3 regions of the Variovorax sp. RA8 genome follow, and region 3 is predicted to be linked to each of the others. Evidence: predicted binding sites of a transcription regulator. Region 3 holds the regulator's gene; each other region holds the start of a gene.
What was found. Region 3 encodes FNR, which switches genes on or off when oxygen is low (the NO sensors DNR and NnrR bind a similar motif). Its sites were predicted from a motif close to TTGATNNNNATCAA; they were not measured.
Positions count from the first base shown of each region.

Region 1: the regulator FNR is predicted to act here: its motif matches at 8,001-8,014, upstream of oxc (oxalyl-CoA decarboxylase).
Region 2: the regulator FNR is predicted to act here: its motif matches at 4,576-4,589, upstream of E5P3_RS12130 (ribonucleotide reductase subunit alpha).

Region 1 is NZ_LR594662.1:6,116,892-6,127,037, reverse strand. It holds gene E5P3_RS29185 (S1C family serine protease) at 1-80, opposite strand, end outside; gene infA (translation initiation factor IF-1) at 519-785, shown strand; gene dbpA (ATP-dependent RNA helicase DbpA) at 794-2,200, shown strand; gene E5P3_RS29170 (hypothetical protein) at 2,235-2,405, shown strand; gene E5P3_RS29165 (hypothetical protein) at 2,475-2,801, shown strand; gene E5P3_RS29160 (hypothetical protein) at 2,804-3,040, opposite strand; gene E5P3_RS29155 (Bug family tripartite tricarboxylate transporter substrate binding protein) at 3,275-4,303, shown strand; gene E5P3_RS29150 (tripartite tricarboxylate transporter TctB family protein) at 4,402-4,923, shown strand; gene E5P3_RS29145 (tripartite tricarboxylate transporter permease) at 4,945-6,474, shown strand; gene E5P3_RS29140 (cytidylate kinase family protein) at 6,488-7,324, shown strand; gene E5P3_RS29135 (Crp/Fnr family transcriptional regulator) at 7,326-7,934, opposite strand; gene oxc (oxalyl-CoA decarboxylase) at 8,088-9,875, shown strand; gene frc (formyl-CoA transferase) at 9,901-10,146, shown strand, end outside.
Region 2 is NZ_LR594662.1:2,558,777-2,568,922, forward strand. It holds gene E5P3_RS12105 (nitrate reductase subunit alpha) at 1-184, shown strand, start outside; gene narH (nitrate reductase subunit beta) at 181-1,713, shown strand; gene narJ (nitrate reductase molybdenum cofactor assembly chaperone) at 1,716-2,411, shown strand; gene narI (respiratory nitrate reductase subunit gamma) at 2,408-3,139, shown strand; gene E5P3_RS12125 (peptidylprolyl isomerase) at 3,158-3,985, shown strand; gene E5P3_RS12130 (ribonucleotide reductase subunit alpha) at 4,011-4,415, opposite strand; gene E5P3_RS12135 (hypothetical protein) at 4,630-5,055, opposite strand; gene E5P3_RS12140 (hemerythrin domain-containing protein) at 5,148-5,798, opposite strand; gene E5P3_RS12145 (group III truncated hemoglobin) at 5,839-6,237, opposite strand; gene acs (acetate--CoA ligase) at 6,527-8,503, shown strand; gene E5P3_RS12155 (universal stress protein) at 8,517-9,017, shown strand; gene E5P3_RS12160 (antibiotic biosynthesis monooxygenase) at 9,241-9,600, shown strand; gene E5P3_RS12165 (FAD-binding oxidoreductase) at 9,664-10,146, opposite strand, start outside.
Region 3 is NZ_LR594662.1:1,387,780-1,397,925, forward strand. It holds gene ccoO (cytochrome-c oxidase, cbb3-type subunit II) at 1-623, shown strand, start outside; gene E5P3_RS06645 (cbb3-type cytochrome oxidase subunit 3) at 634-771, shown strand; gene ccoP (cytochrome-c oxidase, cbb3-type subunit III) at 781-1,695, shown strand; gene ccoG (cytochrome c oxidase accessory protein CcoG) at 1,703-3,148, shown strand; gene E5P3_RS06660 (FixH family protein) at 3,181-3,441, shown strand; gene E5P3_RS06665 (hypothetical protein) at 3,447-3,692, shown strand; gene fnr (fumarate/nitrate reduction transcriptional regulator Fnr) at 3,673-4,389, opposite strand; gene hemN (oxygen-independent coproporphyrinogen III oxidase) at 4,510-5,928, shown strand; gene E5P3_RS06680 (sulfite exporter TauE/SafE family protein) at 5,931-6,644, shown strand; gene E5P3_RS06685 (bifunctional acetate--CoA ligase family protein/GNAT family N-acetyltransferase) at 6,674-9,382, opposite strand; gene E5P3_RS06690 (MBL fold metallo-hydrolase RNA specificity domain-containing protein) at 9,495-10,146, shown strand, end outside.

The sequences.
Region 1 (10,146 bases), 4.7 Mb from region 3:
GGCATTGCAGCCAGCAGGAGCAGCCAGAAGACCCAGGCGACGAGCATCTGAAGCCGCCGGGACGACGCTGGATCTTTCATGGCCGCGCTCCTCGGAACGATGGTTGGTGCGATGGTGCGCCGCAGGCCGCGCGCTCGCAAGCCTGCTCCACGATGTCGTTCCGCGGCCCATGGGCTTTGGCACTGGCCGTGAGAGCGTCGAGCAACAGTCATGCCAGACCGGTTAGAATGCGGAGTTCGCTTCGATAGTCGACGAAGCATTTCGTCACTCCCCGGCCGACCTGGGTTCCTCAGGCTCTCTCTCGGCCGGCTCATGCAGTGTGTTGGTGCGCCAGGCCGGGCGCCCATGAATGCCGCCACTGCCTTCGTACTCCATTGAAGCGAATAGAGCGCGCTGTCCGCTCCGGTGGGCGCCAGATCCGGCGGGCCCGCGCCCTTCTCACTGTTTCAGGCGCAAGGCGGTGTCGCCCTGCGCAGGCGCCCGATTCGAAATCATCCACGCAACATTCAGAGGTCCTCATGCCCAAGGAAGAACTGATCGAAATGAACGGTGCAGTCACCGAAGTGCTGCCCGACTCCCGCTACCGCGTGACCCTGGACAACGGTCATCAACTGATCGCCTACAGCGGCGGCAAGATGCGCAAGCACCACATCCGCATCCTGGCCGGCGACAAGGTGTCGCTGGAGCTCTCGCCCTACGACCTGACCAAGGGCCGCATCACGTTCCGGCACCTGGAACGCCGTGGCCCACCGCCGACCGGCGGCAACAACGGCCCGCGCCGCTGAGCACTGACGTGACCGGTCCCGCCGTCGACTTCTCGACGCTGCCGCTTTCGCCGCCCGTACTGGCGAACCTGCGGCAGCTCGGCTACCTGCAGATGACGCCGATCCAGGCGGCCAGCCTGCCGGCGGCGCTCGGCGGCGCGGACCTGATCGCCCAGGCCAGGACCGGCAGCGGCAAGACCGCCGCCTTCGCGCTCCCGCTGCTGGCGCGGCTCGACCCGCGCCGCTTCGCGGTGCAGGCCCTGGTGCTGTGCCCGACGCGCGAGCTGGCCGACCAGGTGACGGCCGAGATTCGCCGCCTGGCCCGCGCCGAGGAGAACATCAAGGTGGTCACCCTCTGCGGAGGCGTGGCGCTGCGCGGCCAGCTGTCCAGCCTCGCGCACGGCGCCCACGTCGTGGTCGGCACGCCCGGCCGCGTGCTCGATCACCTGGAGCGCGGCAGCCTGCAGCTCGAGGCACTCGGCACCCTGGTGCTCGACGAGGCCGATCGCATGCTCGACATGGGCTTCCTCGACGACATCGCGACGGTCGCGCGCCAATGCCCGAAGGAGCGCCAGACCCTGCTGTTCTCCGCCACCTATCCCGAGGGCATCGCCAAGCTCGCCGCGCAGTTCATGAAGAACCCGCAGCAGATCGCGGTGGCGACGACGCAGCATGAAGAAAGCAAGATCCGCCAGCGCTGGTACGAGGTGGACGACAGCGAGCGGCTGCATGCCGTAGGCCTGCTGCTGAACAGTTTCCGCCCGCAGAGCACGCTGGCCTTTTGCAACACCAAGCAGCAGTGCCGCGACCTGGCGCAGGTGCTCCAGGCCCAGGGCTTCAGCGCGCTCGCCCTGTTCGGCGAGCTCGAGCAGCGCGAGCGCGACCAGGTGCTGGTGCAGTTCGCCAACCGCAGCTGCTCCGTGCTGGTCGCCACCGACGTGGCGGCGCGCGGGCTCGACATCGCGCAGCTGGAGGCCGTGATCAACGTCGACGTGACCCCCGACGCCGAGGTCCATGTCCACCGCATCGGCCGCACCGGCCGCGCCGGCGCCGAAGGCCTGGCGCTCAACCTGGCCAGCCTCGACGAGATGGGCCGCGTCGGCAAGATCGAGCAGCTCCAGGGCCGCGCTTCCGAGTGGCATCCGCTGGCCGAGCTGGCCGCCGCCACGAGCGATGCCGAAGGCCCGCTACAGCCGCCCATGGCCACGCTGCAGATCACCGGCGGCCGCAAGGACAAGATCCGCGCCGGCGATGTGCTGGGTGCGCTGACCGGCGAGGCCGGCTTCACGCGCGATCAGGTCGGCAAGATCAGCATCAACGAATTCTCGACCTACGTCGCGGTCGATCGGCGCATCGCACGCGAGGCCGCGCACAAGCTTTCGACGGGTCGCGTCAAGGGCCGCTCCGTCAAGGTGCGGCTGCTCGATGTGGCCTAATGTCGCCCTTCCTTCTTTTTTGACCGAGCCTTCCATGACCCAGAAGATCCGCACCGAGGCCGACCGCAAGGCCACCCCCAAGCCCGTTCCAGCGTCCGGCTACACCCTGCCCAGGATGGGCGGAGGCCAGAAGGTGAGCCTGGAGCGCGGCACTGCGACCCGCAGCAAGAAGAACCCGGGCAAGCGGGCCAAGAAGGGCGGCTGAGCCCGACCTGCTTCCTTCTCCCGCACGAACGACGCGCCTCCGGGCGCGTTTTTCTTGGGGCGCCAGTACATGTCCGACGACTACCAGATCTACATCCCGCCTTCCTTCTTCGCGCTCTACACCGACGGGCGGCAGCGGTTGGCCGAACCCATCGCCACCGTGCGGGCGCGCTACGAAGTCTGCGAGGATCTCGCCAACCACCTCGTCTCGCACGCGCAGGTGCTGCACCATGTCGAGGTGCCGTCGGAAGCGGAGATTCTCATACGCATCCATGATGGGCTGAGCACGCCCGAGGCTGGCGTCTCCGCGGCCGAAGCCCGCTGGATCGTCCGGCGGCTGGCGGAACTGCTCGGCTGGAACGGCGAGGCCTTCGAGCAGCCGCCCACCGGCCGCTGAACTTAGCGCAGCCCGACGCGCGAGGCGTGCCAGCGCAACACTGCGGCGCGCTGCGGGTCGGTGGCCTCGAGGCCGTTCGCGCGCTGGTGCAGCGCGCGCATCTCTTCGACTTCTTCGATGATCCTGCCGGGGCTGAACAAGGCATCGAGCAGCGCGCCGGCTTCGTCGGCCAAGGCCTTGAACGCGCCGATCAAGCCGCCGGATGCGCGCGAGCCTGACGAGCGGTCAAGGGCTGACATGCGGGAACTCCTGGGTTGCGGGTGGATGTGCCGATTTTAAGGGTTTACCCGCAATTCGCCTGCGACTTCGGTGCACGCCTCTTCGCGCGCCCACTCGCGGGGTAACCCGAATACGGAATCTCAGAAAAGTTGACCATGGTCAAGCTGCCTTTTGCGGCTGGCGCGCAGCATTGCCGCACTGGGATTTCCACTGCGATTCCATTCAAGAAGAGCGCAGCTTCAACAGGAGACAACATGATCGACAGCATCATTTCGCGCGCCCGGACCCATGGCACCAAGGCGCTTGCCGCAGCCCTTCTCGCACTCGCCGGCGCCACGCCCGCACTGGCATGGGAACCGACGAAGCCGGTGGAGTTCGTGATCCCGGCCGGCACCGGCGGCGGCGCCGACCAGATGGCGCGCCTGCTGCAGGGCATCGTCATCAAGTACAAGTTGATGAAGGAGCCGCTGATCGTCGTCAACAAGTCGGGCGGCGCCGGTGCCGAAGGTTTCCTCGCGGTCAAGGAGGCGAAAGGCGACCCGCACAAGATCATCATCTCGCTGTCGAACCTGTTCACCACGCCCATGGCCACCGGCGTGCCGTTCAACTACAAGGACATGACGCCGGTGGCGATGCTGGCGCTCGACCAGTTCGTGCTCTGGACCAACGCCGAGCAGCCTTACAAGAATGCCAGCGAGTACATCGCGGCGGTCAAGGCGGCGGGCCCGAACAAGTTCAAGATGGCCGGCACCGGCTCCAAGCAGGAAGACCAGATCATCACGGTCGCGCTGGAAAAGGCCACCGGTACCAAGTTCATCTACGTGCCCTTCAAGGGCGGCGGCGAGGTGGCGGTGCAGCTGGTGGGCGGCCATGTGAACTCCACCGTCAACAACCCGATCGAGGCGGTCGCACAGTGGCGCGCCGGCAAGCTGCGCGCGCTGTGCGTGTTCGACGACGAGCGCATGCCCTTCAAGACCAAGGTCACCGACACGCAGTCGTGGAACGACATCCCGACCTGCAAGGAAGCCGGCGTGCCCACCAACTACACGATGCTGCGCGGCATCTTCATGCCGGCAGGCGTGACGCCCGACCAGTTGGCCTTCTATGTCGACTTGCTGACCAAGGTGGCAGCCACGCCGGAATGGAAGGAGTACATGGAGAAGGGGGCCTTCAACCCGACCTTCATGACCGGCGAGCCATTCGCGAAGTGGCTCGCCTCCGCCGAGGCCACGCATCGCACGCTGATGACTGACGCCGGCTTCATCGCCGCCAGCGCCAAGTAGCCGGTAAACAGAGCGGCAGAGCGCCGCGCGCCTGCGCGGCCGGGTGGAGGGCGGGAATTCCGCCTCCGATCTTTCTCGACACACACGACGGGGGCTCCATGGAGCACAACGAAAATTCCGAGAACCCGGTGCGCATCGGCGTGCGCACCCACATCGTCGAAGCGGTAGTGGCAGCGGTCTTGCTGATCGTCGGCCTGGGCGTGGTCTTCGAGAGCCGCCGCCTCGGCGCGGGCTGGACCTCCGACGGTCCTGGGGCTGGCTACTTCCCGTTCTACATAGGGGTGATCATCGTGGTCTCCGGCGCCGGCATCCTCTACCAGGCGCTCCTCGGCAAGAACAGGAACACCGAGGTCTTCGTCGATTCGGAGCAACTCAAGCGCGTGCTGTCGGTGCTGGTGCCGGCCACCGTCTACGTGCTGGCCGTCACCTTGCTGGGCCTGTATGTCGCCTCGGCCGTCTACATCGCGCTCTTCATGGTGGTGCTGGGCAAGTACTCCTGGGTGAAGAGCTCGGTTATCGCGTTCGCCGTCAACGCGCTCTTCTTTCTCATGTTCGAAGTCTGGTTCAAGGTGCCGCTGTTCAAGGGCTCGCTCGATCCGCTTCGCTTTCTCGGTTATTGAACCTCACGGAGCGAACCCGAAATGGATGAAATCAGCGCCCTGATGCAGGGCTTCGCCGTGATCCTGACCCCCATGAACATCGTCCTGATGTTCGTCGGGATCATCCTGGGTGTGTTGATCGGCGTGCTGCCCGGGCTGGGCGGCGCCAACGGCGTGGCGATCCTGCTGCCCCTCACCTTCACGATGTCGCCGACCTCGGCCATCATCATGCTGTCCTGCATCTACTGGGGTGCGCTGTTCGGCGGGGCGATCACCTCCGTGCTCTTCAACATCCCCGGCGAGCCCTGGTCGGTGGCCACCACCTTCGACGGCTACCCGATGGCCCAGCAAGGGAAGGCGGGCGCGGCGCTCACCACCGCCTTCACCTCGTCCTTCGTCGGTGCCTTCCTGGCGGTGGTGATGATCACCTTCCTGGCGCCGCTGGTGGCCAAGTTCGCGCTCAAGTTCGGCTCGCCGGAGTTCTTCGCCGTCTACCTGCTGACCTTCTGCAGCTTCGTCGGCATGGGCAAGGGCTCGCCCTTCAAGATCCTGGCATCGATGGCCCTCGGCTTCGCGCTCGCCAGCGTCGGCATGGACACCGTGACCGGGCAACTGCGCCTGACCTTCGGCCAGCCGGAGCTGATGCGCGGCTTCGACTTCCTGATCGCGGTCATCGGCCTGTTCGGCATCGGCGAGATCCTGCTGTCGATGGAGGAGGGGCTGAAGTTCTCCGGCAAGAGCGCCAAGATCGATCCCAAGGTGGTGCTGCAGACCTGGAAGCAGCTGCCGCAGTACTGGGTCACCTCGCTGCGCAGCTCCCTGATCGGCATCTGGATGGGCATCACGCCCGGTGGTGCTACGCCGGCCTCCTTCATGAGCTACGGCCTGGCCAAGAAGATGTCGAAGCGGGGGCCCAAGTTCGGCACCGGCGAGATGGAGGGCGTGGTCGCGCCCGAGACCGCGGCGCATGCCGCCGGCACCAGCGCCCTGCTGCCGATGCTGGCGCTGGGCATCCCCGGTTCGCCCACCGCGGCGGTGCTGCTGGGCGGCCTGCTGATCTGGGGCCTGCAGCCGGGCCCACTGCTCTTCGTCGAGCAGAAGGACTTCGTGTGGGGCCTGATCGCCAGCATGTACCTGGGCAACGTCGTCGGGCTGATCGTAGTGCTGAGCACGGTGCCGCTGTTCGCCTCGATCCTGCGCATTCCCTTCTCGATCATCGCGCCGGTGATCATCGTGATCTGCGCGATCGGCGCCTACACCGTGCACAACGCGATGCTCGACATCTGGTTCATGCTCGGCTTCGGCGTGGTGGGCTACATCTTCAAGAAGCTCGACTTCCCGCTCGCGCCGCTGGTGCTCGCGCTGGTGCTCGGCGACAAGGCCGAGGACTCCTTCCGCCAAGCCATGCTGGTCTCGCAGGGAGAGGTCGGCATCATGTGGTCGAACCCGCTGGTGGGCAGCATCACCACGCTGGCGCTGACCATGCTCTTCTGGCCGCTGATCTCGAAAGTGCTGGCGATGATCAAGCCAAAAAAGCCTGACGAGTTCGCCGCCGAACGGCCGGTGGACTGATCGAGGAGGCCGCATGCCCGTCATCGCAATGACCCAGGAAATGGGTTCCCTCGCCAAGGACGTGTCGCTGCAGCTCGCCGGCGCGCTCGGACTGGCCGTCATGCGCCACGAGGCCATCGAGCGCGTGGCCGACAGGGCGCAGGTGTCGACCAGCCTGATCGGCCGGCTGCGCGACGGCAAGGCCGGCCTGGTGGAGCGCCTGACCACCGACCGCCGCAGCGTCGCGCTCTATACGGCGGAAGAAGTGTTCTCGCTGGCAGACGGCGGTAACGTGGTGCTGCGCGGCTGGGGTGCCACCTGCCTGCTGCGGCCGGTGCCGCATGTGCTGTGCGTGCGCGTCACGCGCTCGCTCAGGAAGCGCATCGAGTGGCTGATGGCCCACCTCGGCACCGATGATGCCGAGTTCGCCGAGGCCGAGATCCGGCGCAGCGACCACGCGCACGCCTCGCGCATGCACGAGCAGTTCGGCGTGACCTGGGGCGACCCGGTGCTCTACGACCTGGTGCTCAACACCGATCGCGTCTCGGTCGACAGCTGCGTGGAGCTGATCCGCCTGATGACGCAACGCCCGGAATTCGCCGAGACATCCGAGTCGCGCGCCCTGCTGGCCAACATGGCACTCGAGGCGCGCGTGCGCGCGGCGCTCAAGGAGCACGAGGAGACGCGCGACATCAGCATCACCATCCAGGCCAAGCAGGGCGATGTGAAGCTGCGCGGCATCGTCCTCGACGCCGAGGAGCGCGAGCAGGCCGAGCACGTGGCCATCGCGGTGCCTGGTGTCTCGGGCGTGACCAACGAACTGCGACTGATGACCGGCACGCGCCGCTTCGCCTCGGCCAAGCAGACCTGAGTCAGATCTTTCCGCGCTTCTTCAACCGGCTGAGCGTCTCCGCCGACAGATTGAGATAGGAGGCCAGTTCCTTGCTCGGAATCCGATCCACCAGTTCCGGATGCTTGCGCATGAAGCGGTGCACGCGGCCCGGCGCGTCCAGCAGGTGCAGCGTGATGGTGTGCGCCATGATCTCGCTCATCCCGCGCATCACGCTGAACTCGAACAGCTCCTTCGTGTCGGGGTGGCGGTTGAGAAAGGCAATCCACTCCTTCAGCGGCAGGCTGGCAACCCGCGCCTTGGTCACGCAGACGATGCCGTACGGCGTCGGCGTGCCCAGCCGCAGGGCGGCGTAGCTGGTCTCCATGTCGTTCTCGTCGGCGAAGCGCAGGATCATTTCCTTGCCCGCCGGATTGCTCACCACCCGCTTGAGGATGCCGTCGAGGATGAAGTACTGCTCCATCTCGCGCACGCCCTGGTGCAGCAGGAAGTCGCCCTTGTTTCCGTCCACCACGGCAAGGTGGGACTCCAGCTCGGCGCGGTCACCCTCGCTCAGTTCCTTGAGAAGGATGTTCTGCCGGAGTTGGGCACGAATGATGTTTTTCTCCGGGTGGTTTTCCAACAGGGTCATGGGTCCCGTCTTGCTCGATATCGCGACGACCGCCGGTTCATCGAGCCGGTGTCGTTTTCCGGAAAGTTGACCAAGGTCAACGGCTGCAGCTTGGCCTCGAATCATAGTCGTGGCTCGGCCCCTGGCCATTCATACCCAAGCACAAGGAGAGACATGTCCTCAGTCAGCACCGCCAAGCAGGCCGACTCGACCGCCGACGAGCTGGTCGCGCGGGCCCTCAAGAACATGACGGACGACGCGCCGGCCCGCGAGACGACCGACGGCTTCCACCTGGTAATCGATGCGCTGAAGCTGAACGACATCGACACGATCTTCGGCCTGCCCGGCATCCCGATCACCGACCTCACGCGCATGGCGCAGGCCGAGGGCATGCGGGTGATCTCCTTTCGCCACGAGCAGCATGCCGGCAACGCCGCCGCGGCCGCCGGCTTCCTGACGCAGAAGCCCGGCATCTGCCTCACGGTGTCGGCGCCCGGCTTCCTCAACGGCCTCACGGCGTTGGCCAACGCCACCACCAACTGCTTCCCGATGATCCTGATCAGCGGCTCCAGCGAGCGCGAGATCGTCGACCTGCAGCAGGGTGACTACGAGGAGATGGACCAGCTCGCGATCGCCAAGCCGCTGTGCAAGGCTGCCTTTCGCGTGCTGCACGCCGAGGACATCGGTGTCGGCATCGCGCGGGCGATCCGTTCGGCCCTCTCGGGCCGCCCGGGCGGCGTGTACCTGGACCTGCCGGCCAAGCTGTTCGCGCAGACCCTGGATGCCGAGGCCGGCCGAAAGTCGCTGATCAAGGTGGTTGACCCGGCGCCGCGCCAGATCCCCGCGCCCGACGCGGTGAAGCGCGCGCTCGATCTGCTCAAGGGCGCCAAGCGGCCGCTGATCCTGCTGGGCAAGGGGGCGGCCTATGCGCAGGCCGACGTCGACATCCGCGCGCTGGTCGAGAAGACCGGCATCCCCTACCTGCCGATGTCGATGGCCAAGGGCCTGCTGCCCGACACCCATGCGCAATCGGCCGCCGCCGCGCGCTCCTACGTGCTGCAGGAAGCCGACGTGGTGATGCTGGTCGGCGCGCGCCTCAACTGGCTGCTGTCGCACGGCAAGGGCAAGACCTGGGGCCAGGACAAGGGCGCCAAGCAGTTCATCCAGATCGACATCGCGCCGACCGAGATCGACAGCAACGTCGCGATCGCTGCGCCCGTGATCGGCGACATCGGCTCCTGCGTGTCGGCGCTGCTCGCGGGCATCGACGGCAATTGGGCCAAGCCCCCGGCCGATTGGACCGGCGGCATCGCCGAGCGCAAGGACAAGAACCTCTCGAAGATGGCGGCCACGCTGGCCGCGCGGCCCTCGCCGATGAACTTCCAGAGCGCGCTCAGCGTGATCCGCGACCAGGTGAAGGCGCGGCCCGATGCGATCGTCGTCAACGAGGGCGCCAACACGCTGGACTTCGCACGCAGCATCGTCGACATGTACGAGCCGCGCAAACGCCTCGACGTCGGCACGTGGGGAATCATGGGTATCGGCATGGGCTTTGCCGTCGCCGCGGCCGTGGTCACCGGCAAGCCGGTGATCGCCATCGAGGGCGACAGCGCCTTCGGCTTCAGCGGCATGGAGGTCGAGACCATCTGCCGCTACAACCTGCCGGTCTGCGTCGTCGTCTTCAACAACAACGGCGTCTACCGCGGCACCGACGTGAACACCAGCGGCACCGCCGACGTGGCGCCGACCGTGTTCGTCAAGGACGCGCGCTACGACAAGCTGATGGAGGCCTTCGGCGGCGTCGGCGTGCACGCCACCACTGCGGAAGAGCTGCAGAAGGCCCTGAGCGAGGCCGTCGCCTCCGGCCGCCCGACCCTGATCAACGCCGTGATCGACGAGACCGCCGGCACCGAAAGCGGCCGCATCACCAGTCTCAACCCGAGCGCGGCGAAGAAGAAGTAATCCCAGGCAACACAGGAGCTATCACATGAGCAGCAACAACAAACCCCTCAACGGCATCAAGATCATCGACTTCACCCATGTCCAGGCCGGGCCCGCGTGTACTCAGATGCTGGCCTGGTTCGGGGCCGACGTCATCAAGGTCGAGCGCCCGGGCTCCGGCGACGTCACGCGCACGCAGCTGCGCGACATTCCGGATGTCGATGCGCTGTACTTCACCATGCTCAACAGCAACAAGCGCTCGCTGACGCTGGACACCAAGCAGCCGGAGGGC
Region 2 (10,146 bases), 1.2 Mb from region 3:
CAAGCCCACCCACATGATCGGGGGCTACGCGCAGCTGAGCTACGGCTTCAACTACTACGGGACCATCGGCACCAACCGCGACGAGTTCGTCGTGGTGCGCAAGATGAACAGGATCGACTGGCTCGACACGCCGGTCGCCGACGAGCTGATTCGCCCCGTGCAGGCCGAAGGAGAAGTCGCATGAAGATCCGCGCGCAGATTGCCATGGTGCTCAACCTCGACAAGTGCATCGGCTGCCACACCTGTTCCGTGACCTGCAAGAACGTCTGGACCAGCCGCCCCGGCATGGAGTACGCCTGGTTCAACAACGTCGAGACCAAGCCCGGCATCGGCTACCCGAAGGAATGGGAAAACCAGGGCAAGTGGAACGGCGGCTGGGTGCGCAAGGCCAACGGCGCGACCGAGCTGCGGCAGGGCGCGAAATGGAAGCTGCTGATGCGCATCTTCGCCAACCCGAACCTGCCCGAGATCGACGACTACTACGAGCCCTTTACCTTCGACTACGGCCACCTGCAATCGGCGCCGGAGATGAAGGCGACGCCCACGGCGCGTCCGCGCAGCCTGATCACAGGCAAGCAGATGGAGAAGATCGTCTGGGGCCCGAACTGGGAAGAGATCCTCGGCGGCGAATTCTCCGGTCGCAGCAAGGACAAGAACCTGGATGGATTCGACCAGATGCAGAAGGACATGCTCGGCCAGTTCGAGAACACCTTCATGATGTATCTGCCGCGGCTGTGCGAGCACTGCCTGAACCCGGCGTGCGTGGCGTCGTGCCCGTCCGGCTCGATCTACAAGCGCGAGGAGGACGGCATCGTTCTGATCGACCAGGACAAGTGCCGCGGCTGGCGCATGTGCGTGAGCGGCTGCCCGTACAAGAAGATCTACTACAACTGGAAGAGCGGCAAGGCCGAGAAGTGCATCTTCTGCTACCCGCGCATCGAGGCGGGCCAGCCGACCGTGTGCAGCGAGACCTGCGTCGGCCGGATTCGCTACCTGGGCGTGCTCCTTTATGACGCGGACCGGATCCAGGAGGCCGCGAGCGTCGAGCACGACCGCGACCTGTACAAGGCACAGCTCGACATCTTTCTCGATCCGAACGATCCCAAGGTCATCGCCCAGGCACGCCTCGACGGCATTCCCGACAAGTGGATGGAAGCGGCGCGCACCAGCCCGGTCTACAAGATGGCGGTCCAATGGAAAGTGGCCCTGCCGCTGCACCCCGAGTACCGCACGCTGCCGATGGTCTGGTACGTGCCGCCGCTGTCGCCCATCAGCGCCGCTGCCAACGCGGGGCACGTGGGCAGCAACGGCGAGATCCCTGACGTCAACCAGCTTCGCATCCCCGTCAACTACCTGGCCAACCTGCTGACCGCCGGAGACACCGTGCCGGTCGTGCGGGCGCTCGAGCGCATGCTGGCCATGCGCGCCTACCAGCGCGAGAAGCATGTCGACGGGCGCATCAACCACGATGTGCTCGCACAGGTGGGCATGAGCCAGGCGGAGGTCGAGGAGATGTACCAGGTGATGGCGATCGCCAACTACGAAGACCGCTTCGTGATCCCCTCGACTCACCGCGAGTACGCGGAGAACACCTTCAACGTGCGCGGCGGCTGCGGCTTCACCTTCGGCAACGGATGCTCGGAAGGCACCAGCGAGGCGAGCCTGTTCGGCAGCGAGAAGAAGCGCACGATCCCCATCCGGGCGGAGGTCTGAGCATGTTCACGCTGAACTCGCAACGTCCGTTCACGAAGACCCTGCGCATCCTCTCCGCCGTGCTCGGCTATCCCGACGCAGGCATGCGCAGCCATCTGCCGGAGATGGGCGAACTGCTTCGCAGCGAGCATGCCCTGTCACCGTCGCGGCTGGCCGAGCTCGAGGGGCTGATGGACATGCTGTGGCGCGCCGAACCCCTGGAGGCGGAAGCCGACTACGTCGAGCTCTTCGACCGGGGCCGCGGCACCTCCCTGCACCTGTTCGAGCATGTGCACGGCGACTCGCGCGAGCGCGGGCCGGCCATGATCGACCTCGGGCAGACCTACGAGAAGGCCGGCCTGTTCCTGGCCGAGGGCGAGCTCCCCGACTACCTGCCCGCGGTACTGGAATTCGTCTCCACGCAGCCGGTGCGCGAGGCGCGGGCTTTCCTGGGCGAGATGGCGCACATCCTGAATGCCATCTTCGGTGCCCTCCAGCACCGCGAGAGCCCCTACGCCAGCGTGCTCGGCGCGCTGCTCGAGCTGGCCGGGGAGAAGGCGCAGCCGGTCAAGCCGCCCGCCGACGAGGCGCTCGACGAGAGCTGGGCCGAACCCCCCGCCTTCGATGGCTGTTCGTCCAAGGGGCAGGCCAGCCCCGGCCAGCCGCAACCCATCCGGATCGTGCGCAAGAGCAACGTCACACAAGGAGCATCGTCATGAAAGGCGTGTATGGCTTTCTCTTCCAGGTCTATCCGTATGTCTGCTTCATGGTGTTCGTGCTCGGCAGCCTGATCCGCTTCGACCAGAGCCAGTACAGCTGGAAGAGCGACTCCTCGCAGATGCTGCGGGCCGGCACCCTGCGCTGGGGCAGCAACCTGTTCCACTTCGGCGTGCTGTTCCTGTTCTTCGGGCACATGGTCGGGCTGTTCACGCCGCACAGCGTCTACGGCATCTTCATGAGCGCTGCGACCAAGCAGATGATGGCCGTCGTGGCCGGCGGCATCGCCGGCGCGCTGTGCTTCGTCGGCCTGTCGCTGCTGCTGTACCGGCGCGTGTTCGATCCGCGCATCCGCCTCACCAGCCATCCGACGGACATCGCGGTGCTGGTGGTGCTTTGGGTCCAGCTCGTCGTGGGGCTGATCACGCTGCCGTACTCGGTGCAGCACGCAGACGGCAGCGTGATGCTGATCCTGGCGGACTGGGCGCAGCGCATCGTCACCCTGCGTCCGGTCGATGCCACCGCACTGGCCGCCCTGGCCTGGCCGTACCAGGTCCACATCGTGCTCGGCATGACCATCTTCCTGCTGTTCCCGTTCAGCCGGCTGGTGCACGTGTGGAGCGGCTTCGGGACCATCCGGTTCCTGTTCCGGCCGCACCAGGTCGTGCGCAGCCGCCGGCTGAACGTTCCGGCCGGCCACAACCAGCCACGCGAACCCGGGGCCGTCTGAAACAAGGAGAGAACCCTCATGAATGTCCAACCTCTCGATCCGGCCGCCGCGGCGCCGCAGGCGATGGCAGCGCCGGTGGCGCGGGTCAATGGCGTCGCACTCCACGCCGAGGCCGAGGCCTTGACGACGGAGGAACTGCGCCAGCGCGCGTGCTCCGAGCTGCTGCGGCAGGCCGCGATCCACGCGGGTCTGCTGGCACCCACGGATGCAGCGGCCGGCGACGGCGTGCTCAGCGAAGCCGCCTCGCAGGCCATCGATGCGTGGCTGGAGCGCGAACTTCAGTTGCCCGAGCCGTCCGAGGAGGCCTGCCGGCGCCATCATGCGGCGCACCCGGCCCGCTATCGGACGGGGCAGCGCGTGCGGGCGCGGCACGTCCTGTTCGCAGTCACACCGGGCATGGACGTGGTGGCACTGCGCAATCGCGCAGAGGCCTGCCTGCTCGATGTCCGCTGCCACGACGGCAAGGCGGGTGGCGGCGCAAGCGCCGGCTTCGAGCAGGCCGCCCGCGAGCTGTCCAACTGTCCCAGCGGCGTCGAAGGCGGCGAGCTCGGATGGCTGACCCCGGCCGACTGCGCGCCCGAGTTCGCCCGGGAGATCTTCGGCCAGGTCGAGGTCGGCGTGCTGCCGCGCCTGGTCCACAGCCGGTTCGGCTTGCACGTGGTGGAAGTTCTCGAGCGCGAGGGCGGCGAGCCGCAGTCCTTCGAGTCGGTGCGCGGCGCGGTCGCGATGGCACTGCGCCAGCAGGCGTATGTGACGGCGCTTCGGCAGTGCCTCCAGCTGCTGGCGGGACAGGCCGTGGTCGAGGGCGTGGACCTCGATGCGGCGCAGACGCCGCTGGTTCAGTAACCGCGCGTGGGGCTGCCAGAGGGCGTCAGCCGATCTGCACTGGCTGGCCTTCGCTGTCGAAGGGGACGAGGCCGGCCACATCGCCGGACTTGATCGATTCGACCATGCGCCGCAGCGGCGCTTCGGCCTGTTCGCTGGTCGGGCTGCGGCTCGCGCTGCCGGACATCGCGGCAACGAACACGATGTCCCACAGCTGGCCGAATTGTCGTGCCTCGTCCCGCAGGGCGTCGAAGGAGACGACCTCGTCGGGCGTCTTGTCGACGCACATCAGGGGCGTCAGCGTGCCGCCCTGGCCCGATTGGTAGCGCTCGTGCTGCGCAGGTGTGGCGTCCTCGGGCACGCCGGCGGCCGTGAAGACGAAGAGCAGGCGCTGCGCCTGCGTCATCTCGCGCGCGGCGCGCAGCAGATCGTCGAAGCTTGAAATGGACATGTCGGTTTCTCGGTGCAGGAACGAAGCGGGCCGCTTGCCAGCGGGCGGGGTGCCGTGCAGGACGGTCGATCCGGGTAGTGTGACCTTGCGCCGGGCGATTGGCTTGAGTTTCCTCAAGCGTGGCGAAGGCATGGCCCAGGTCTTTGACCGAAGCGCAAGTTTGACCTTCATCGACACTGCGTCGAAGGTGCATGTGATCGAGATTCCCCCGCTGTCAGTGCCACCGATCGCGCATGATGGCGTGCGTGACCATGGTTTGCGTCACACCCCATTGGCCCAGCAACCATGCGTAGATCTGGCGTTCATCATCGGTAACCCGGCCATCGGCCGTGATCACGGCCGCAGCCAGGCGGCATACCAGCAGGCGCAGTTCGGGATCCACCACCGCCTGCTGCAAAGCCAGCATCAGGCACCGATCACTCGAGCGCAGCCATTGCGTCTGGCTCAAGGGGCGCCCGATCTCCTCCAGCGCCGCCTCGGCCCGCGTCAGGAAGTCGTCCCGATGAACCCCCAATCTTTGGTAGGCGCCGAGCCGGTCGAGTTCCGCCACCTCACGCGGATCGATCCGCCCGTTGGCAGATACAGCGATGGCAAGCAGCGATGCAGCGGCATCGGCTGCCGCATGTGTGGTCGATGGCATGGTCATTCCTGTCATGTGTGTGGTTCAAGAGACGGCACCCGACGCTGCCGCTGATTGGTCGTCGAACTGCCGTCGATGGCAAACAGGACTCCTCATGGAAGCGGGTGGCGTGTGTCGTTCGGTATGGCGGCGCCGGCAAAGGCTTCGAGCGCCGAGCCGACACTGCCGGAATGCTGCAGTGCGCCGACGATCTTCCTGAAGAGGGGCCGGTACGCCTCGTCCGCCTCGTAGCCCGCCAGCGGGTCGCGGTTGAGCAGGAACGCTGCATCGAGGTCGGCCCATTCGTCGGCGTCGAGCACCGCCTGGGCCAGCGGCAGGATCTCGGTCTCCTCGATATGCATGTGATCGAGATAGAAGTGGGCGTACTGCTTCATCAAGGCCTCGAAGTGGCGCCGGCGCGCTTCGCACTGGCCGGTGCCGCTCATGATGCGGAATCCGAGCAGCGCGTGTTCGAGCTCACGGATGGCCTGCTCGCCATGTGCATGGTCGCGGTCAAGGCGGTCGAGCACCGCGTCGATGCGCGCATCGCGTCCACGGAGCTTGGCAAAGAGCAGGCGGCTCTCCTTGGGATGGTGCAGCTTCTCCGGGAATTCGTCCATATAGAACAGCATGGCCTGCAGGGCATCGAAGTCGGGCAGGGTATTGCGCCGCCGATGCTCGCGCAGGAGCAGCATGATCGAGCGCAGCATGGCCGAGAGCGCCCGATGTTCGTGGCAGATGATGGCCAGGCTGGGATGCGTCATGGGCTGATCTTCCCTTCTACCCCCGGCTGCTTCCGCCTGTTCAGGGGGACTGCCTTGCGTCGGCCGGCGCGCCATGCCGCGCCTGATAGCCATACCAGAGGCTGCCGGCGATGCGATGCGCGAGGTCGTCGGCGCGTTGCCGCAGCGCTTCGTTCTCCAAGGCCCGGGTGGTCTCGTGGAAAAGGGCGAGCCAGCGGTGGAACAGCGTCGGGGTGAGCCCCGGCAATGCCACATGCCTGGGCATGGGCGTTCCCCTGTAGCGGGCCGTGCCTCTGAGGGCGGACGACCAGAAGTCGACCATCTTGGCCAGGTGTGGATCCCAGTCGGCGATGCGCGACTCGAAGATCGGGGCGAGCAGCTCGTCGTTGCGCACCTTCGAATAAAAGGCGTGGACCAGCGACACGACCTCTTCCTCGGTACAAAGGTCAGGACTTGGCATGTGGGGCCGCCCAAGCTGCGCGCCGGTGGGCATTTGCTGCGCGAACATCCCGCATCTCCTTTTGTCTCCTGGCATTCCACTTCGAACCGCACTGGAAGCCTAGCGCGGGCCGATCGCCGCTTCCTTGATCTGAAACAAGCTCCTTGCGTTTGGCCGCGACAGAAGGTTCGCACAGGCCTGGCACGCCGCGCGCCCTCGAATGCGACCACCTGCCGGCAAGACATTTGCGCTAGCGCAAGGTCCGCCGATGTGGAGTCGCCGACCATCGGGACGTACAGGAGACCAAGGCATGACATCACCGGACAACGCGCAGACCCCGAAACACTATCCTCCGCCGGAGGGCCTGGCCCGCTCGGCCCATGTGGCCGGACGCGCCGCCTACGACGCGCTGGCGGCCGAGGCCGAGGCCGACTACGAAGGCTACTGGGCGCGCCTGGCGCGCGAGTTCGTGGAATGGAAGACACCGTTCGAGAAGGTGCTCAACACCGCTCACGCGCCCATGTACAAGTGGTTCGAGGACGGCACCTTGAACGTCTCCTACAACTGCCTGGACCGGCAGGTCGCCGCCGGCCGGGGCGACAAGGTCGCGATCATCTTCGAGGCCGACGACGGCAAGGTGACCCGCACCACCTACGCGCAACTGCTGTCGCAGACCTGCCGCATGGCCAATGGGCTCAAGGCGCTGGGCATCGGCAAGGGCGATCGCGTGGCGATCTACATGTCGATGTCGGTCGAAGCCGTGGTGGCGATGCAGGCCTGTGCGCGCCTGGGCGCGGTGCACTCGGTGGTGTTCGGCGGCTTCTCGGCGCATTCCCTGCGCGACCGGATCGCCGACACCGGCGCCGTTGCCGTCATCACGGCCGACGAGCAGGTGCGCGGCGGCAAGACGCTGCCCTTGAAGGCGCTGGTCGATGAGGCGCTGGCACTCGGCGGCTGCGAGGCCGTGCGCAGCGTCGTTGTCTACCGCCGCACCGGTGGCGCCGTCGCGTGGCAACCGCATGACCATTGGATGCACGAGCTCACGCAGGTTCAGCCGGAGACCTGTGAACCCGAATGGGTTGGCGCCGAGCATCCGCTGTTCCTGCTCTACACCTCCGGGTCCACCGGCAAGCCGAAGGGCGTGCAGCACAGCAGCGGCGGCTACCTGGTGCAGGTTGCAGCCACGGCCAAGTGGACCTTCGACCTGCATGACGACGACGTCTTCTGGTGCACGGCCGACATCGGCTGGGTCACCGGCCACAGCTACATCGCCTACGGGCCGCTCGCGCTGGGCGCGACCCAGGTGGTGTTCGAGGGCGTCCCGACGTATCCCGATGCGGCCCGCTTCTGGAGGATGATCGAGAAGCACAAGGTGACGGTGTTCTACACCGCGCCGACCGCCATCCGTTCGTTGATCAAGGCCGCCGAGGGCCATGCCGAGGTGCATCCAAGCCGCTTCGACCTGTCGAGCCTGCGCATCCTCGGCTCGGTGGGCGAGCCTATCAATCCGGCAGCATGGGAGTGGTATCACAAGCATGTCGGCGGCGGGCGCTGCCCGATCGTCGACACCTGGTGGCAGACGGAAACCGGCGGCCACATGATCACGCCGCTGCCCGGCGCAACCGACCTGGTGCCAGGCTCCTGTACCTTGCCGTTCCCCGGCATCATGGCCGCGATCGTCGACGAGACCGGCGACGACCTGCCGAATGGGCAGAGCGGCATCCTCGTGATCAAGAAGCCCTGGCCCGGGATGATCCGCACCATCTGGGGCGACGATGCGCGCTACCGGTCGAGCTACTTTCCGGCAGAGCTGCGTGGCTATTACCTGGCAGGGGACGGCGCGGCGCGCGACGCCGAGACAGGCTACTTCACCATCGGCGGTCGCATCGACGATGTCCTGAACGTGAGCGGCCATCGCATGGGGACCATGGAGATCGAATCCGCGCTGGTGGCCTGCACCGACCTCGTGGCCGAGGCGGCGGTGGTCGGCCGGCCGGATGAAACCAGCGGCGAGGCGATCTGCGCCTTCGTCGTGCTCAAGCGGTCCCGGCCGACGGGCGAGGAAGCTCGCAAGCTGGCCGCCGAACTGCGCAGCTGGATCGGCAAGGAGATCGGCCCGATTGCGAAGCCGAAGGACATCCGCTTTGCCGACAACCTGCCCAAGACGCGCAGCGGCAAGATCATGCGCCGCCTGCTGCGCTCCGTCGCGAAAGGCGAAGCCATTACGCAGGACATCTCGACGCTGGAGAACCCGGCCATCCTGGATCAGCTGTCAGAGGCGCACTGAAGGGAGCCACCTCATGTATCAACGCATACTTGTTCCCATCGACGGCAGTGCCACCTCGCTGCGAGGCCTGGACGAAGCACTTCGGCTGTCCAAGCTCACCGGCGCGAAGCTCCGGCTCGTTCACGTGGTGGACGAGTTGAAGTACGTGACGGGGTTCGAGACCTTCGCCACCTACAGCGGTGACGTGGTGCCGCTGATGGCGGAGGCGGGCAGGAAGATTCTCGAGCAGGGGAGGGAGCGTGCACAGCGCGCCGGCATCGATGCGGAGAGCGCGCTCTTCACGTCGGTCGCGGGCCGGGTCTCCGAGATCGTGGTCGACCAGGCAAAGGTCTGGAACGCGGATCTCATCGTGATCGGCACGCACGGCCGCCATGGCGTTGCGCGGGCGTTCCTGGGGAGCGACGCCGAGCAGGTGTTGCGCATGGCGCCGATTCCGGTGCTGCTCGTCAATGCCGGCCAGCGCGAGGCGGAAGGCAGCGGTGCGGCAGCCGAGCCGGCGGTCGTTCAAGCCTGACCCTGCGCACTCGATTGCCGGAACTTGTTCACGCCGAAGCACGATTCGGCGACGGAACGCGCCCCCCTGTGCCCTAGTTCCTCGCGTGACGGAAGATGCACGCGCATCATTGCCGAATCGGCACGCTGGCGCAGGCATCCGCCCTCGGCAGCAATCACTCGCCTCCACCCTTGAACTCGCAACCGAGGTCGCTCGCGGCCTCGGAGGCCGCTTGTGTTTGCCAATGGACAATATTCTTCGGACATGGACGTTCTGGATTCGCACCCCGCTGCGCGAAGAATGCAGGGCGCATCTCGAACAGGGAAAGCTGAAAGAGATGCGGGCAGCCCCGGGCAACCAGCGAGCGGCTGCACTGTTTCGCGACCGGGGGGACGGCACGACCGTGGTGGTCGTCATGTCGATCTGGGATTCAATGGCGAGCATTCGCGCATTTGCCGGCGAAGATCATGACCAGCCATCCATCGACGCAGCCGACAGGCCCAAGCTCTTCGATCGAGAACCCGTGGTGCGCCATTACACGGTGCCCGATTGGAATTCTCTCGATCGCCTGCCGCCCGGTTGTCTTCCGGACCTCGACGAGTGACGCCAGGCCTGAAGCTGCTTCTTCGCCTATGTTGCAACGGCGGCCGCCAGCCCATCGGCCGATTCAGGCCTGCGGCCGGATGTTCTGGTTCTGGCTGAACAGGTTGCCTGGGTCGTATTTGGCCTTCAGCCTGGCCAGCCGTGCATAGTTCGGACCATAGGCGCCGCCCGCCACGCGCTGCATCTCGTCCTCTGGCATGAAGTTCACGTAGACGCCGCCGGTTGCGTGCGGCGACAGTGCGTCGAACAGTGCGCGCGCCCAATCGATGCACTTGCGGTCGCTGCCGGCGTCGCGCCAGCGCGTGTGCACATTGACGACGAACTCGGCATCGCGGTGCGGATAGGCCGTGTCGCCGACCTCGACTCGATTGACCTGCCCGCCCAGTTGGCCGATGAAGATCTCGCACTCGTCGCTCGGGAGCCGGGCGGTGGCGTCGCACACGATGCGTTCGACATCGGTGGTCAGCGCCGTGAAATCATGCGACTTCCAGTAATTGCGTGCGCCCGGTTGCAGGAGCGGGTCGAAGGCGGTCTGCCAAGCCGCGAA
Region 3 (10,146 bases):
ACTCGAACGAACCCAAGTCCGGCTTCTCGCACGAGAAGATCGAGACCAACAACTTCCTGATGATCGTGCTGATCCTGCTGGTCGTCGCCGTCGGCGGCCTGGTGGAGATCGTGCCGCTCTTCTTCCAGAAGTCGACGACCGAAGCGGTGACGGGCATGCAGCCGCCGACTTCGTTGCAGGTGCTGGGCCGCGACGTCTATGTGCGCGAGGGCTGCTACAACTGCCACTCGCAGATGATCCGGCCGTTCCGCGCCGAGACGCTGCGCTACGGCCACTACTCCGTGGCCGGCGAGTTCGTCTACGACCACCCGTTCCAGTGGGGCAGCAAGCGCACCGGCCCCGACCTGCAGCGCGTCGGCGGGAAGTACAGCGACGAGTGGCACCGCATCCACCTGGTCAACCCGCGCGACGTGGTGCCCGAATCGAACATGCCGGCCTACGCCTGGCTCGAGAAGGCGCCGCTGGATGGTGCCGAGGCGGCCACGCACATGCGGGCCCTGCGCCGCGTCGGCGTGCCCTTCACCGACGAGCAGCTCGCCAAGGCGGCGGCCGATGTGAAGGGCAAGACCGAGATGGACGCGCTGGTCGCCTATCTCCAGTCGCTCGGCCTCGCGCTCAAGTAAGGAGCAGGCAATGGACATCACCGTCTTGCGAATCGCGGCCACGCTGGCCTCCTTCGCCACCTTCATCGGCATCCTCGTGTGGGCCTTCTCGCGCCGCAGGGCGGAGGCTTTCGAGGATGCAGCCCAATTGCCGTTCGAACAGGACTGAGAGAACCCCATGAGCGATTTTTTCAGTGACTTCTGGTCGACCTACGTGGCCGTGGCCACGCTCGGCAGCATTGCGCTGTGCGCACTGCTGCTGTGGCTGGTGGCCAGGACGAAAGTCCCGGGCGGGCCCGATCAAACGACCGGCCATGTGTGGGACGAGGACCTGCGCGAGGCCAACAATCCGATGCCGCGCTGGTGGATCGGCCTTTTCGTGATCACCATCATCTTCGGCCTGGTCTACCTGGTTGCCTATCCGGGCCTGGGCAGCTACAGGGGCGAACTCGCCTGGAGTACCGAGAACGAGTATGCGAAGGACCTTGCCAAGGCCAAGCGCGAGCTCGAGCCCGTCTACGCCGCCTACGCGGCCATGCCGGTCGAGCGCGTGGCGGGCGAGCCGGCCGCGCTGGCGATCGGCGAGCGCCTGTTCCTGAACAACTGCGCGCAGTGCCACGGCTCGGATGCGCGCGGCAGCAAGGGCTTCCCCAACCTGGCCGACGGTGACTGGCTGCACGGCGGCACGCCCGACAAGATCAAGGCGTCGATCACCCAGGGGCGCACCGGCGTCATGCCACCGATGGCCGAGGCGGTCGGCACCCCGGAGGACGTCAAGAACGTCGCCAACTACGTGCTGAGCCTTTCCGGCAGCCCGCATGATTCGGTCCGCGCCGGGCTGGGCAAGAGCAAGTTCAGCGCCTGCGCGGCCTGTCACGGCGTCGCGGGAGCGGGCAACCCGGCGATAGGCGCCCCCAATCTTGCCGACCGGATCTGGCTGCATGGATACGGCCAGGAAGCCATCATCTCGATCATCAACACCGGCAAGACCAACCAGATGCCGGCGCAGCAGGGGCGCCTGACAGAGGCGCAGATCCATGTGCTGGCCTCCTACGTCTGGGGCCTGTCGAACAAGCCGGTCGTGGCTCCCTAGGCCGGTCATGAAGGATGCCGCTTCCGCTTCCGCATCGGCCAGGCCCGCGCGGCGGGTGATTCCGATCGCCACCGCCGAGAAGGATGGTGGACTCTTCGTCGCGCACCAGAAGGTGTACCCCCGTACGGTGAGCGGCATCTTCGCGCGCTGGCGCTGGGCGATGGTGTTCCTCACGCAGCTCGTCTTCTATGGCCTGCCCTGGATCGAGTGGGGGCAGCGCCAGGCAGTGCTGTTCGACCTGGGCGCGCGACGCTTCTACATCCTCGGGCTGGTGCTGTACCCGCAGGACCTCATCTACCTGACCGGGTTGCTGGTGATCTCGGCGCTCTCGCTCTTCCTCTTTACCGCGGTGGCGGGGCGGCTGTGGTGCGGCTACGCCTGCCCGCAAACGGTCTACTCCGAGATCTTCATGTGGGTCGAGCAGAAGATCGAAGGCAACCGCATCGCCCGCATGCGCCTGGATGAGGGCGACTTCTCGCTCGAGAAGCTGGTCAAGAAGTGGTTCAAGCACATCGTGTGGCTCGGCATTGCGCTGTGGACCGGCTTCACCTTCGTCGGGTACTTCACGCCGATCCGGGAGCTGGGCCTGGAATTCCTGCAGACCCGCATGAGCTCGTGGGAAGTGTTCTGGGTCTTCTTCTACGGCTTTGCGACCTACGGCAACGCGGGCTTCATGCGCGAGCAGGTCTGCATGTACATGTGTCCCTACGCACGCTTCCAGAGCGCCATGTTCGACCGGGATACGCTCATCGTGAGCTACGACAACGAGAGGGGCGAGCCACGCGGCGTGCATGCCAAGGGCAGCAACGCGCGCGCACAGGGCCTTGGCGACTGCATCGACTGTTCATTGTGCGTGCAGGTCTGTCCGACCGGGATCGACATCCGCAAGGGGCTGCAGTACGAGTGCATCGGCTGCGGGCTGTGCGTGGATGCCTGCAACACCGTGATGGACAAGATGAAGACACCACGCGGGTTGATCCGCTATGCGACCCAGAACGGCATGGCCGGCCATTGGACGCCCAGGCAGGTGCTGCGCCGCGTGCTGCGCCCGCGGGTGCTGATCTACACCGGCCTGCTTGCCGCACTGACGATCGGTCTGCTGGCGAGCCTGGTGGCCCGCACGCCGCTGAAGGTCGATGTGGTGCGGGACCGGGCATCGCTCGCGCGCATCGCCGAGGGCGGCCAGCTCGAGAACGTCTACCGCCTGCAGATCATGAACGCGACCGAGCAGCCGCAGCGCTACCGCATCGAAGCCAGGGGCCTCGAAGGTCTCAGCGTATCGCCGGCCGAGCCGCTCGAGGTCGGTCCTGCGCAGTCGCGCTGGGTCGCGGTACGCCTGCAGGTTCCGTACGGCAGCGCCGCCGCAGGGTCCCACGTCGTCCATCTCGACGTGCGCTCCGTCGAGGGCAGCGCGCAGGTGTCGGAGAAGGCCACCTTCATGGTGCCCCGTTGAGTTCCAAAGGAGACGAGATGGACGATTGCGCGATGACTGCTCCGAAGAGCGAACCCTGGTGGCAGTTCCCGCTGCTGTGGATGGTGATAGCCGGGCCCGCCGTGGTCATCGTCGCCAGCTTCGTGACGCTCTGGCTCGCGCTGCGCACGCCCGATCCGGTGGTGGCGCCGGACTACTACCGCCGGGGTGCCGAGATCAACAAGGAGCTCGCCGCCAAGAACCTGATGCCTGCGCTGGCAGGGCGCAACCATGCGGCCACGCCGGACGCGGATCTGCCCGCACCGAGGCGTTGAAGATCATGAAGTCCCACGACTGGATGTCGATCCTCTGGCCGGCCTTCCTGCTGGCGAGCGTTGCCGAACTGCTGGTTTTCGCGCTGGTCGACCCCAGCGACCTCCATTGGGGCGGCGAGGATATCGGCTTGTCCCGGCAGGCTGTCTATGCGGCCGGCTTCTTCATCTTCTGGGTGCTGGCGACCGGCTCGAGCGCGCTCACGCTGCTGCTCACCAAGCGCGCGGACGAGCTCAACCGCCCGGCGGATTGACGATGCGCTGCAGTGCATCGGCGTCGACGATGCGCAGCTTGCGCTTCTCCACCTCGACGATGCCGTCTTCCATGAACTTCGACAGCGTCCGGCTCACCGTCTCGAGCGTGAGCCCGATGTAGCTGCCGATCTCCTCGCGCGTCATGCGAAGTACGAACTCGGACCGGGAGAATCCGCGCGCGTGCAGCCGCTGGACAAGGTTCAGGAGAAAGACCGCGAGGCGTTCCTCGGCCCGCATGCTGCCCAGGAGCAGCATCACGCCGTGCTCGCGCACGATCTCGCGGCTCATGATCTGGTGCACGTGGCGCTGCAGGGAGGGAACCTCGCGCGAGAGCTGCTCGATGCGATGGAAGGGCATCACGCAGACTTCGGCATCCTCGAGCGCGATCGCGTCGCAGGTGTGCTGGTTGTTGACGATGCCGTCCAGCCCGATGATCTCGCCGGCCATCTGGAAGCCGGTGACCTGGTCGCGGCCATCCTCGGTCGCCACGCGGGTCTTGAAGACGCCGGTGCGAATCGCGTAGAGCGAGGTGAAGGGCTCGCCGTTGCGAAAAAGTGCCTCGCGGCGCCGGACCTTGCGCCGCGTGGCCACGATCTCGTCGATGCGCTTCAGTTCGCTCGGCTCCAGGCCCGCAGGCATGCAGAGCTCGCGCAGGTTGCAGCTCGAGCAGGCGACCTTGATGTGTTCGGCTTTCATTGATGGCGTCGGGGTTCGCAGCGATTCTCAGGCGCCGCGCACAGCCGAGGCTTGATGCACATCAAGGATGACGGGGCGGCCTGCCTGCATAGTGGGCCGGTGCCTCCCATATCTACCGCAATGAACTCATCCCTTGCCGCCGCGCCTGCCGGTTCATCGCTCGTCCTGCCGTCGGCGGGTCTGCTGCGGCGTTTCGACGTGCCAGGGCCGCGCTATACGTCCTATCCCACGGCGGACCGTTTCGTCGAGGCGTTCACGGCCGACGACTACGCCCAGACGCTGCGGCAGCGCAGCGAGCTCGGCGCGCATGGCCGGCCGCTTTCTGTGTACGTGCACATTCCGTTCTGTGAATCGCTTTGCTACTACTGTGCCTGCAACAAGATCGTCACCCGGCACAAGAGCCGCGGGCGCGAGTACCTCGGCTATCTGGCGCGCGAGGTGGCGCTGCAGGCCGCGCAGCTCGGCCGCGGCGCGGTTGTCACCCAGCTGCACCTGGGGGGCGGCACGCCGACCTTCCTGCACGACGGGGGTTTGCGCGAGCTGCTGTCCATGCTCGGGGACGCGTTCACGTTGCCGCCGGAGCGCGAGCAGTCGATCGAGATCGATCCACGCACGGTCGATGGCCATCGACTCGCGAGCCTGGCCGAGATGGGTTTCGATCGCCTGAGTTTCGGCGTTCAGGACTTCGACCCCGACGTGCAGAAGGCCGTGCACCGCATCCAGCCGGCAGGGCAGGTGTTCGACCTGGTGGCGAGCGCACGCGGACTCGGCTTCGGGTCGATCAACATCGACCTCATCTACGGGCTGCCGCGCCAGAGCACCGGATCCTTCGACCGCACGCTGGCGCAGGTCTGCGAGCTGCGGCCCGACCGCATCGCCCTCTACGCCTATGCACATCTGCCGGCGCGCTTCAAGCCGCAGCGACGCATCGCCGCCGACGAACTCCCCGACGCCAGGACCAAGGTGGAGATGCTGTCGCGTTCGATCGCCACGCTCACCGCGGCCGGTTACGTCTACATCGGCATGGACCACTTCGCCTTGCCCGAAGACCCGCTCGCAATCGCCAAGCGGCAGGGACGCCTGCACCGGAACTTCCAGGGCTACAGCACCCAGCCCGAGTGTGATCTCGTGGCGCTGGGCGTGTCGGCCATCGGCCGGGTCGGCGCCACCTACAGCCAGAACGCCAAGACGCTGGAGGAGTACTACGACCTCCTGGACCAGGGTCGCCTGCCGGTCGTGCGCGGCCTGGCGCTCACGCGCGACGACGTCCTGAGGCGCGCGGTGATCATGGCGCTGATGTGCCAGGGGCATGTGGACTATGAATCGATCGGACTGGCCCACCTGGTCGACTTCAAGCGCTATTTCGCCAGCGAGCTCGTGGCGCTCGCGCCGCTCGCGGCGCAGGGCCTCGTGCACCTGCGCGACCATGAGATCGAGGTCACGCCGATGGGCTGGTTCTTCGTGCGCGCCGTCGCGATGGTCTTCGATCGCTATCTGCAGGCCGACCGCAACCGAACGCGCTTCTCGCGCATTGTCTGACCATGCAGGCTGCGCTGGCCAGCACCGCGCTCCTGATGGGATTGGTCGGCGGGCCGCATTGCGTCGCCATGTGCAGTGCCGCATGCTCCGGCGTGATCCGGATCGTGCGCGCGCCTGCGCAGGGGGGCGCGGCGACGCTCGCGGGGAGGCCACCGGCTGTCTCCGCGTCCGTCGCTTTTCATGCGGGCCGGATCGCAGGCTATGCGGCCGGTGGCGCGCTGGCTGCGGCGGCGATGCAGAGCCTGGCATTTGCGAGCGAACAGGTCGCCGCGCTGCGTCCTGCATGGGTGCTGCTGCACGTGCTCGTGCTGGCCTGGGGGTTGGCGCTCGCAGCGCTCGGGCGGCAGCCGGTCTGGGCGCACCGCATCGGGCGCGCGCTTGCGGCACGGCTGCGGTCGGTCACCGGTTCATTGACGGGGGTGCTCGCGACGGGGGCGCTCTGGGTCTGCATGCCATGCGGCCTGCTGTACTCGGCACTGATGCTTGCGGGCCTGGCCAACGGGCCGGCGCAGGGCGCGCTCACGATGGCGCTCTTCGCCGTCGGGAGCAGCGTGTCCCTGGTGCTGGCGCCTTGGCTGTGGCAGCGCCTGCAGTCAGGCGCCGGCATGGCGCGCAAGGAATGGGGAACGCGGTTGGCCGGTGGCCTGCTGGCAGCGGTGGCGACTCAGGCGCTGTGGATCGACCTGCGTCACCAGATCGACATCTGGTGCCGCTGACGGGAGAGGGCGCTCATCGGCATGTGCATTCAAGCGCGGGCGGGTGCGCCTGCGTCGGACCCGGGATTGTCGGCAAGGCCGTTCAAGGTCTTGACCATGCGCCGCACGCCCGAGCCGGGCGGTTCCGCCGGATCGGCTTCGAAGCCCATGTCGCGACACAGATTCAGCATCCGGCTGTTCTCGCGCAGCACGAGGCCCGCGAGACGGCCCGTCCCGCAACGCCTGGCATGCTCGATCAACTGCTGGAACAACAGCCTGCCGAGCCCCGCGCCCTTGAGGTCGGAGCGCACGATGATGGCGAACTCGGCCTCCACGCGGTCGGGGTCGCTCACGGTGCGGGCCACGCCCAGCGTCTCGCGCACGCCCTGCGCATCGACGGCTTCGGCAATGAACGCCATCTCCCGGTCGTAGTCGATCTGGGTGAGCCGCGCGAGTTCGCTGCGCGGCAGCTCGCGCCGCGTCTGGAAGATGCGCATGCGGATGTCCTCCGGGTCGAGCCGTTCCAGGAAGCGCCGGTGCTGCGCCTCGTCCTCGGGACGGATCGGCCGTATCGTGATCTCACGGCCGTTCCAGGTCAGCGTGCGAGCCCATTGCGAAGGATACGGAAGGATCGCGAAGCGCTCGGCCCCCGCGACCGGCTGTCTCGCGACGCGGATGCGCGCATCCAGGGCGATGGCGCCCGCCTCTTCGACGTAGAGCGGATTGATATCGAGCTCCGCCAGCTGCGGCAGGTCGGCGAGCATCTGCGACACCGCGATCAGCACGTCGTACAGGGCATCCATCCGGGCTGGAGGATGGTCGCGGTAGCCGGCGAGCAGGCGCGAGACACGCGTGCGCGAGACCAGTTCGCGCGCGAGGCTGCGGTTGAGCGGGGGAAGGGCCACGGCGCTGTCCGCAGTCACCTCCACCGCAGTGCCGCCCTGGCCGCAGAGGATCACCGGGCCGAAGACGCTGTCGATGCTGGCGCCGACGATGACTTCCTGGGCATGCGGCCGACGCACCATCGGCTGCACCGTGAAGCCGTCGATGTGCGCATCGGGCCTCGCGGTGCGCACGGCCCGAAGCATCTCGCTGACGGCATGGTCCAGGGACGCCTGGTCGCGCAGGTCCAGCCGCACGCCGCCGACGTCGGACTTGTGGGTGATGTCGCGCGAGACGATCTTGAGCGCCACCGGATAGCCCACTTCGCGCGCCGCCGCGAATATGGCATCGGCCGAGGCGGCGACCGCCAGCGTGGGCACCACCGGTACGCCGAAGGCCTTCAGGACGGCCTTGGCCTCCTGCTCGCTCAGCCATTCGCGGCCCTCTGCAAGGACCGCGTCGAGCTGTCGCTGCGCCGCGGCGAGATCGGGTGCCGCGTTCTCGCTTGCACTCGGCGCCTCCATCAGGATCTCCTGGTTGCGCCGGTAGGTCTGCAGCATCGCGAAGGCCCGGACGGCTTCCTCGGGCGTCGGATAGTCGGGCACGCCCGCCTGCTCGAACAGCTGGCGCGCCTGGGCGACAGCGGCGTCGCCGAGCCAGGCGCTCATCACGCGCTGCCCGGTCTCGCGCACCAGCGGCAGGCAGGCGCGGGCGATGTCGTCGCTGCGCACGATTGCCGTCGGGGCATGGACGAACAGCACGGCCCCGGCTGATTTGTCGGCGAGCAGGGCCGATAGCGTCGCGGTGTAGCGTTCGATCGGCGCGTCGCCGATGATGTCGATCGGATTGGCGTGCGACCAGTTGGATGGCAGCGCTTCGTTCAACCGTTCCATCAGGGCGCTGCCGGGCTGCGCAAGCGTGATGCCGGCCTGCGCGGCTGCGTCGGCGGCCATCACGCCGGCACCGCCGCCGTTGGTCATGATGGTGAGCGAATCGCTGCGGTTGCCCCGGAAGCGCGCCAGGGTCCCGGCCGCCGTGAACAGCTCCTGCATCGTGTCGACTCGGAGCATGCCGGCGCGGCGGATGGCCGCGTCGTAGACGACGTCCGAGCCGGCCAGCGCACCGGTGTGGGAGGCGGCGGCGTGCACGCCGTTGCCCGCGCGTCCGGCCTTCACGATGATCACCGGCTTGTTGCGCGCTGCCGCGCGTGCGGCCGACATGAACTTGCGCGGCGACTCGATCGATTCGACATAGAGCAGGATGGATCGCGTGCGGGCGTCGTTCGCCAGGTAGTCGAGCAGATCGCCAAAATCGACATCGCAGTGTTCGCCCAGCGAGACGAGATGCGACAGGCCGATTCCGCGGCTCTTGGCCCAGTCGAGCATCGCGGTGACCAGCGCGCCGGATTGCGACACGAAGGCCACCTCGCCTGGCAGCGCATCGGTGTGGGCGAAACCGGCATTCAGGCCAATGTGGGGGCTCAGCAGGCCGATGCAGTTGGGGCCCAGCAGGCGCATCAGGTACGGCCTGGCCGCGTCGAGCGCCGCCTGCTTCTGCGTGGCGCTCAGCCCTGCAGTCACGATGATGACCGCGCGGGTGCCGAGCGCGCCGAGTTCGGCCACCAACTGCGGCACGGTGTGGGGGGGCGTGCACAGCAGGGCCAGGTCCGGGGCGCCGGGCAGATGGGCCGCCTTGGCGAACACGGGCACGCCGTCGAGCGCCCTGTGTTTGGGGTTGACGGCGTAGATGGGGCCCGAGAAGCGGCCGGCGCGCAGATTGCGCCAGACCACGGCACCGACGCTGCCCACACGGTTGGAAGCGCCGAAGACGGCAACCGAAGCGGGCGACAAGAGCTGGTCGAGATGACGGATTGTCAAGCTGGGCTCCAAGAGAAAGGGGCATCATGCGCAGCTTGATGTTGCGGGCCCTTGACGAACATCAAGTTGCAGCCGCAGCGCGATGCGAAGCTCTCGGCACCAAGGAGAAACCATGCGCATCCAATTCCTCGGCGGCGTCGGCACCGTCACCGGATCCAAGTACCTGCTGGAGCACAACGGCCGTCGGCTGCTGGTCGACTGTGGCCTGTTCCAGGGCCTGAAGCAACTGCGGCTGCGCAATTGGGAGCCTTTGCCGATCAAGGCCTCCGAGTTCGATGCGGTGCTGCTCACGCATGCGCACATGGACCACAGCGGGTTCGTGCCGCGGCTCGTGAAGCTCGGCTTCAAGGGCCCTGTGTACTGCAGTGGGGCGACGCGCGACCTTTGCGAGCTGCTGCTGCCGGATTCAGGCCGGCTGCAGGAAGAGGAAGCCGATTTCGCGAACCGGCACGGCCATTCGAAGCACAAGCCGGCCCTGCCGCTCTACACGCAAGAGGAGGCCGCTGCGGCCCTGACGCACTTCGAGACCATCCCCTTCGACAAGGAGCAGTCACCATGGCCAGGCTGGTCGTGGCGTCTGAAGCGCGCCGGCCACATCCTGGGGGCGGCCAGCGTTCACATCAGCTGGACGGGGGGCAGCATCCTGTTTTCGGGCGACCTTGGCCGCAGCGACGACCTGGTCATGCGTCCACCCGATTCTCCCGAGCAGGCGGACTATCTGGTCGTGGAGTCCACCTATGGTGACCGCCGGCATCGCGACGTCG